One region of the Candidatus Pantoea soli genome, then DNA from elsewhere that is predicted to be linked to it. Evidence: predicted binding sites of a transcription regulator. Region 1 holds the regulator's gene; the other holds the start of a gene.
The links. Region 1 encodes PhoB, which activates phosphate uptake and scavenging genes when phosphate is short. Its sites were predicted from a motif close to CTGTCATAAAACTGNCNNAT; they were not measured.
Positions count from the first base shown of each region.

Region 2: a site for PhoB is predicted at 2,843-2,862, ahead of ugpB (sn-glycerol-3-phosphate ABC transporter substrate-binding protein UgpB). Genes of this name have one in related genera too.

Region 1 covers NZ_CP032702.1:956,476-960,694, forward strand. Annotated here, with positions in the region: gene sbcD (exonuclease subunit SbcD) at 1-1,046, opposite strand, end outside; gene phoB (phosphate response regulator transcription factor PhoB) at 1,243-1,932, shown strand; gene phoR (phosphate regulon sensor histidine kinase PhoR) at 1,948-3,258, shown strand; gene D8B20_RS04350 (PstS family phosphate ABC transporter substrate-binding protein) at 3,616-4,219, shown strand, end outside.
Region 2 covers NZ_CP032702.1:291,097-295,315, reverse strand. Annotated here, with positions in the region: gene ugpE (sn-glycerol-3-phosphate ABC transporter permease UgpE) at 1-494, opposite strand, end outside; gene ugpA (sn-glycerol-3-phosphate ABC transporter permease UgpA) at 491-1,381, opposite strand; gene ugpB (sn-glycerol-3-phosphate ABC transporter substrate-binding protein UgpB) at 1,445-2,761, opposite strand; gene livF (high-affinity branched-chain amino acid ABC transporter ATP-binding protein LivF) at 3,037-3,750, opposite strand; gene livG (high-affinity branched-chain amino acid ABC transporter ATP-binding protein LivG) at 3,752-4,219, opposite strand, start outside.

The DNA of each region.
Region 1 (4,219 bases):
AGTTCGCGGCTGCGGCGCACCAGCAGCACCTCAACCGGCAGCGTCGCCGTCAGCTGTTCGATATGGCGCTGCAAATCGCTGAGGTACTCCTGAGTGGTGATTTCAATATCCAGCCACACCGGCTGAGCGGTATCGCCGTCTCTGAACTGCGCCAGCTGCGCTTCAAGCTCTGCCATCGACCCTTTCAGCACGCGCAGCGGCTGAAACAGTGGCACCGTCAGTGGCGTCACGCTGTCGAGCCCGCTGCTGAAGCTGAGCAGAAAAACGCTTTTGTCGCGCCCGGCTTCATCAAAGCTGAGCGGAATCGGTGAGCCGCTGTAGCGGATGTGGTCGCTGTTGGCAATGCGCTGCGGACGGTGAATGTGGCCGAGCGCGATGTAATCCGCTGGCGGAAACGCCTGTGCCGGAAAGGCATCCAGCGTGCCGATGTAGATATCACGCACCGAGTCGCTTTTGCTGACGCCCACGGTGGTGAGGTGGCCGGTGGCAATGATCGGCAGCGGTTCGCCCAGCGCGTCACGCTGCGCCTGAGCGGCGGCATAGCAGTGCTGATAGTGCTGGCCGATGGCCTCCAGCAGGGAGCGCTGTTTTTCCCGTCCGGACTGGCCGGCTTTGCTGCGCAGAATGTCGCGCGGACGCAGATACGGAATGGCACACAGCACCGCACCCGGCGTGCCGTCGCGCCGCGACAGGGTAAGCACCTGCTGCTCGCCGCCCGGCGTCGCACTGGTAATAACGCGGGTGTTCAGGCAGGCCAGCAGTTCGCGTGACTCATTCAGCGTGGCGACCGAATCATGATTGCCCGCCAGCACAATCAGCTGACAGCCGGTAGGCTGCAGCGCGACGACAAAGCGGTTAAACATCTCGCGCGCATAGCTGGGCGGTGTGCCGGTATCAAACAGATCGCCGGCAATGATCAGCGCATCCACCGCGTGCTGCGTTATCTGCTGCAGAAGCCAGTCAAGGAAGGCCTGATGTTCCGCAGCGCGGCTTTTGCTGTAAAAGAACTGGCCGAGGTGCCAGTCGGCGGTGTGAATGATGCGCATGGCGGTTTCCTGCGGGTAAAACGAGGGGGCAAGTATAACGGCTTCGGGGATAAAGGAAAAAAACCGATTTTGATTGTCACATTTCTGTTTTTTATCTATTTATCACGGGTTGGGTTTTTCATAAAAGTGTCATAAAACTGACGCATAATGACGCCGCAAATCCCAGTGACAGCGTGTCACAACAGCAGGAGTAATAATGGCTAAGCGCATTTTGGTTGTGGAAGACGAAGCTCCCATCCGTGAAATGTTATGTTTCGTGCTGGAACAGAATGATTACCAGCCCATTGAAGCAGAAGATTATGACAGCGCGATTGGCAAGCTGATCGAACCCTGGCCAGATCTGATCCTGCTGGACTGGATGTTACCTGGCGGCAGCGGCATTCAGTTCATTAAACACCTGAAACGTGAAGCCATGACGCGCGATATCCCGGTGATGATGCTGACGGCGCGCGGCGAAGAGGAAGATCGCGTGCGCGGTCTGGAAGTGGGGGCCGATGATTACATCACCAAGCCGTTCTCGCCGAAAGAGCTGATGGCGCGGATTAAAGCGGTGATGCGGCGTATCTCGCCGATGGCGGTGGAAGAAGTGATTGAGATGCAGGGCCTGAGCCTCGATCCCTCCTCGCATCGCGTGATGTCTGAGACCACCCCGCTGGAGATGGGCCCGACCGAATACAAACTGCTGCACTTCTTTATGACCCACCCGGAGCGCGTTTACAGCCGCGAACAGCTGCTCAACCACGTCTGGGGTACCAACGTCTACGTAGAAGATCGCACCGTGGATGTGCATATCCGTCGTTTACGCAAAGCGCTGGAGATTTCCGGCCACGATCGCATGGTTCAAACCGTTCGCGGAACAGGGTATCGTTTCTCTGCCCGCTACTAAACGGAGTGCTCTGCCGTGCTGGAACGACTCTCCTGGAAGAGATTACTGACCGAGCTGGCGCTGGTCTGTCTGCCTGCGCTGCTGCTGGGGCTGTTAACCGGCTATCTGCCGTGGCTGCTGTTACTGGCGGTGTGCGGCATCCTGTTTTGGCACTTCAAAAACCTGATGCGACTGTCGCACTGGCTGTGGGTGGATCGCTCCATGACACCGCCCACCGGCAGCGGCAGCTGGGAGCCGCTGTTTTATGGTCTGTATCAGATGCAGCTGCGCAACCGCCGCCGCCGGCGCGAGCTGGGAAACCTGATCAAACGGTTTCGCAGTGGTGCCGAATCACTGCCTGACGCCGTTGTTCTGACCACCGAAGAGGGCACCATTTTCTGGTGTAACGGTCTGGCACAGCAGCATCTGGGGCTGCGCTGGCCGGAAGATAACGGCCAGAACATCCTTAATCTGCTGCGCTACCCTGAATTTTCCCGCTATATCCGCCAGCGCGACTTTAATAAGCCGCTGACCGTGGTGCTGAATAATCAGCATCATATGGAGTTCCGCGTCATGCCTTACAGTGAAGGGCAGTGGCTGATGGTGGCGCGCGACGTGACGCAGATGCACCAGCTAGAGGGCGCACGCCGTAACTTTTTTGCCAACGTCAGCCATGAGCTGCGCACGCCGCTGACCGTGCTGCAGGGATATCTGGAGATGATGGATGACGAGGGCATGAATGCGCGCACGCGCAGTAAAGCGCTGAGCACCATGCAGGAGCAGACGCGCCGCATGGATAGCCTGGTAAAACAGCTGCTGACGCTGTCGCGCATTGAAGCTGCCCCGGCCATCGATCTGAAAGAGACCGTGGATGTGCCCACTATGCTGCTGCTGCTGCAGCGCGAAGCTGAAGCGCTGAGCCACGGCCGTCACCATATCTATTTCCATACCGATCCGCATCTGCGGGTGTTTGGCAACGACGAGCAGCTGCGCAGCGCCATCTCTAACCTGGTGTATAACGCGGTAAACCATACGCCGGAAGGTACGCGAATTGACATCAGCTGGCTGCGGACAAAGCAGGGCGCACAGTTCAAAGTGTGCGATGACGGGCCGGGTATCAGTGAGGAGCATTTACCGCGCCTGACCGAGCGCTTCTACCGCGTGGATAAAGCACGTTCGCGCGCCACCGGCGGCAGCGGGCTGGGGCTGGCGATTGTGAAGCACGCGCTGGGGCATCACAACTCCCGTCTGGAGATCAGCAGCATTCCGCATCGCGAAACCTGCTTCAGTTTCCTGCTGCCGCCGCGCCTGATTGTGGCGGACGGCGTACACGAAAAGGTGAGCTGAGGACAGGCGGCAACAGATCGCAGGCTGCGGTAAGCGGCCATCCCGCCAGCGCTGCTGTTGCTGTTATGCGCCGCTGGCGGCGGCACCCGGCTACGGGATGCCGCACGCGCGAAGCCGGACGTTACGCGGCAGAGATGCCGTGTGGTGGGCCCACCGGAAGGCGGACGAGACCGTTCCCGGCGCGTCCACCCGCCGCGTCAGCCGGCTTTCCTGACCTCAGACGATAGCTGTTGCGCTGAATTAACCTGTTTCAGCGCCTTCCGGTCTGTTTGCCGAAGCCGGTTGCGCATCGCGGCAGAGCGCTCCAGAATGTGCGTTTTACTGCTGGCTCCCTTTATCTGAATGGCGGATCTGCCGATGAAATCGCTGCTGCTCTCCTTTTTGCTGCTGTGCGCCACGCTGGCGCAGGCACAGCAAACCATGCTGACCGGGAATCTGAGTAGCGTGGGTTCCGATACGCTCGGCTATCTGATGACGCTATGGGGAGAGGATTTCAGCCGCCAGTCGCCCGGCGTTAATGTCCAGGTGCAGGCGGCGGGCTCCTCAACCGCACCGACGGCGCTGGCCGCGGGCGCCGCTCAGCTGGGGGCCATGAGCCGCCCCATGCAGGCGGATGAGCGTCAGCTGTTTATCGCCCGCTATGGCTATCCGCCGCTGGCCGTACCGGTGGCGATGGACGCGCTGGTGGTGGTCGTCAATCAGGACAATCCGCTGCCGCACATCAGCCAGCCGCAGCTGGATGCACTCTTCTCTGTCACCCGCCTGTGCGGTGCCGGCCAGGTGCCACAGCGCTGGGGCGACCTTGGCCTTCGCGATACGCACTGGGCAATGCGCGGAATTCAGCGCTTTGGCCGTAATTCCGCGTCCGGCACCTGGGGGTTTTTCAAACAGCAGGCGCTGTGCCGCGGCGATTTTCGCGCCGATGTGGCGGAGTTCCCCGGATCGGCCGCCGTAGTGCAGG
Region 2 (4,219 bases), 670 kb from region 1:
AAGAACTGGCGGAACAGAAAGGTGGCCGTGGCAGAGGCCATCAGCGGCAGCGTCAGTCCGCTGTAGCTATCGAGCATATGCAGGGATGAAATCACGTCCACCGTCGGGAAAATACGCACCTCCACCGGCAGCATCAGGGTGATAAAGATCAGCCAGAAAAACAGCGTGCGCAGCGGAAAGCGAAACCACACCAGCGCAAAGGCGGAAAGCATGGAGACGGTGATTTTGCCCAGCGTGATGCCCAGCGCCATGATCACGCTATTCAGCATCATCCTGCCGAAGGCGGCGCTGCCGTTGACCCCCTGCGTCCAGATATGTGAGACGTTGTCCCACAGGTGCGTGCCGGGCACCAGCGTCATCGGCACCTGATACACCGCGTCGTTATCCAGCGTCGCCGCCACAAAAGCCACATACAGCGGAAACAGAATGGTCAGCACGCCCAGCACCAGCAGGGTATGGCTGAAGATATCCAGCCCGCGTCGGTTCTCAATCATTGGTATTGCACCTTACGCTCGACAAAGCGGAATTGCAGGATGGTCAGGCCAATCACCAGCAGCATCAGCACCACCGACTGCGCAGCCGAGGAGGAGAGATCCAGCCCGGTAAAGCCTTCGCGATAAATTTTGTAGATAAGCGTGGTGGTCGCCTGTACCGGCCCGCCGCCGGTGGCGGCATCTATCACCGGGAAGGTATCAAAGAAGGCGTAAACCAGATTGACCACCAGCAGAAAGAAACTCACTGGCGTAATCAGCGGCAGGGAAAGCTGGAAAAAACGCCGCACCGGTCCGGCACCGTCGATGGCGGCGGCTTCCACCAGTGATTTGGGTATCGACCGCAGCGCTGCGAAGAAAAACAGGAAGTTATAACTCATCTGCTGCCAGATTGACGCCAGGACGATCAGGAACATCGCCTGGCCGCTGTTTTGCGCGTAGTTCCAGTTGTACCCCATCTGGTTCAGCAGGTGACTGAACAGCCCCAGCCCGGGGCTGAACAGAAACATCCACAGCACGGCCGCCACCACCGGCGCGACCGCATACGGCAACAGCAGCAGCGTCTGATAGAGCTTTTTCAGGCGGATCACGTAATCCACCAGCGCGGCCAGCAGCAGAGAAAAGAGCATGCCGCATACCGTGACCAGCGCACTGAAGACGAGGGTAGTTCCGAACGCATCCAGATAATAGGGATCGCTGAACAGGCGGCGGAAGTTATCCAGGCCGACAAAGGTGCTGGAGATACCAAAAGGATCAATGCTTTGCAGCGAATACCACAGCGCCTCTGCGGCAGGCCACAGAAAAAAGATAGCGGTGATGATCAGCTGCGGTGCCACCAGCAGATAAGGCAGTAAACGGGAGCGGAACACCGGGCGTGAAGAAGAAGACATAGCAGACTCGCCAGAAAAAAATATCGGGATGGACGCGGTGCGCCCACCCCGACAGGCCGGAGATTATTTCACCTGTTGCTCAAAGCGACGCAGCAGGTCGTTTCCGCGTTTGACGGCATTATCCAGCGCGGCCTGTGGTGTCTGTTTACCGGTCCAGACGCCTTCCAGCTCTTCATCCACCACGGTACGGATCTGCGGCATATTACCCAGACGCATGCCTTTGGTGAAAGGCAGTGGATCTTTGTTCAGCATCTGGCGCGTGGCGATATCGGCCCCCGGGTTTTTATCATAAAAACCCTGCTGCTTTGTCAGCGTATAGGCGGCGGTGGTAATGGGCAGATAGCCGGTTTTCTGGTGCCACTCGGCGGCAATTTCCGGCTGCGCAAGGAACTGCATAAACTCCGCGACACCTTTATAGGTGCTGGCGTCTTTGCCTTTCATCACCCACAGGCTGGCTCCACCGATAATGGCGTTCTGCGGTGCTTCCGGCACCGTGTCATCATACGGCATCATACCCACGCCAAAATTGAATCTGGCGTAATGTTTGATGTCCGCCAGCGAGCCGGACGAAGCCGTGGTGATCCCGCAGTCGCCGTTATAAAACTTAGAGGTCGACTCATCTTTGCGGCCAAAGTAGGTGAAATCGCCTTTTTTATTCATCTCTTCCAGCATCTGGATGTGGCGCACCTGCACCGGCTTGTTGAACTCCAGTACGGCGTCGGTGCCGTCAAAGCCGTTATTTTTGGTGGCAACCGGCAGCGCATGCCAGGCGCTGAAGTTTTCAATCTGGATCCAGCCCTGCCAGCCGCTGGCGTAGCCGCAGCTCATGCCCGCTTTACGCAGCGCTGCGGCGTCTTTTGCCAGCTCCTGCCAGGTTTTCGGTGGCTGGTCCGGGTTCAGTCCCGCTTTTTTAAACGCGTCTTTGTTGTAGTACAGAACCGGCGTGGAGCTGTTGAACGGCTGGGAGATCAGCTGTCCTTTGCTGTCGCTGTAATAGCCTGCCACCGCGGGCACGAACTGTTTCGGGTCCATCGGTATGCCTGCGTCTTTGAACACCTCATGCACCGGCACAATGGCTTTGGAAGCCATCATGGTGGCCGTCCCGACTTCGTAAACCTGCAGGATCGCAGGCGCTTTGCCGCTGCGTACCGCGGCGATGCCCGCGGCCAGGCTCTGCTCGTAGTTGCCTTTATATGTCGGTACGATTTTGTAATCCGGATGAGCCTGGTTAAAACGCTGTGCCAGTGAGTCAACTTCTTTACCTAATTCACCTTCCATGGAGTGCCAGAAAGGGATTTCGGTGGCAGCCAGCGCGTTACCGCTGAGCGCCAGACCGAGCAGCACACTCATCAGGCGGGGACGAAGCGTAAAAGCGGACATAATGTTTTCCTGTGCTTGAGGCGCGCGCGAAATCACGCATTTTTTGTTCGCGAAGTAACATGACACGGGAAAATGACGGAAAAATAACAGGTTTATGACGGAAATCTGACAGGCTGCCCGCCGTATTGCGGGAGAAAAAATGGCGGGAGGAAAATGACGCGGCCGGCCGGCGGCGTACCCTGGACGGGCCGCCGGACAGCGTACTTCCCGCGTCACACACACCCGTGCGTGGCGCGGGCTGCCGCTGCCCGACCGCCTGCTACCGCTAAGCCACGTCAGGCTCCGAGGTAGGCGCTTCTGACCGCTTCGTTGGACAGCAGCGCTTCGCCGCTGTCCTCCAGCACCACGTGACCGTTTTCCAGCACATAGCCGCGATCGGCCAGCTTCAGCGCCTGGTTGGCGTTCTGCTCAACGAGGAAGATGGTCATGCCCTCTTTGCGCAGCTGTTCGATGGTATCGAAAATCTGCTGGATAATGATCGGTGCCAGACCCAGTGACGGCTCGTCCAGCAGCAGCAGGCGCGGCTGGCTCATCAGCGCGCGGCCAATCGCCAGCATCTGCTGTTCACCGCCGGACATGGTACCGGCACGCTGCACTTTGCGCTCTGCCAGCCGGGGAAAGAGTTCATAGACGCGCGCAATGCGCTCCTGATACTGCTGACGCGAGGCAAAAAAGCCGCCCATCGCCAGGTTCTCTTCCACCGTCATACGTGAAAACACGCGGCGGCCTTCCGGCACAATCGCAATCGCCTCACGCATGATTTTTGCGGTCTGCCAGTCGGTAATGGTTTTGCCATCAAACACGATGGTGCCGCTGCTGGCGCGCGGTTCGCCGCACAGGGTGCCGAGCAGCGTGGTTTTCCCCGCGCCGTTGGCACCGATCAGCGTGACGATTTCACCCTGACTGATGTGCAGATTGATATTGTGCAGTGCCTGAATCGGGCCGTAATGGGCGCTCACTCCCTGCAACGTTAAAATCGGGTTCGCCATATTACGCCTCACCTAAATAAGCACGAATCACATCCGGATTGTTACGGACTTCTTCCGGCGTACCGCTTGCCAGCGGCGTGCCCTGGTTCACCACATAAATGCGATCGGAAATGCCCATCACCAGCTTCATGTCGTGCTCAATCAGCAGCACCGTGACCTTATGTTCACCGCGCAGTTCTGCAATCAGCGCGTCCAGCTCGTGCGTTTCCCGCGGGTTAAGACCCGCCGCGGGTTCATCAAGCATCAGAATTTCCGGGCGCGTCACCATGCAGCGCGCAATCTCCAGCCGGCGCTGCTGACCGTAGGCGAGATTGCCCGCCTGACGGTTTGCCAGCTCCAGCAAACCAATGCGCTCCAGCCAGGTGGCGGCGCGATCAAGCGCCTCGCTCTCACCACGGCGAAACGCCGGGGTTTTGAACAGGCCGGAAAACACCCCGCTTTTCAGATGCTGATGCTGCGCCACCAGCAG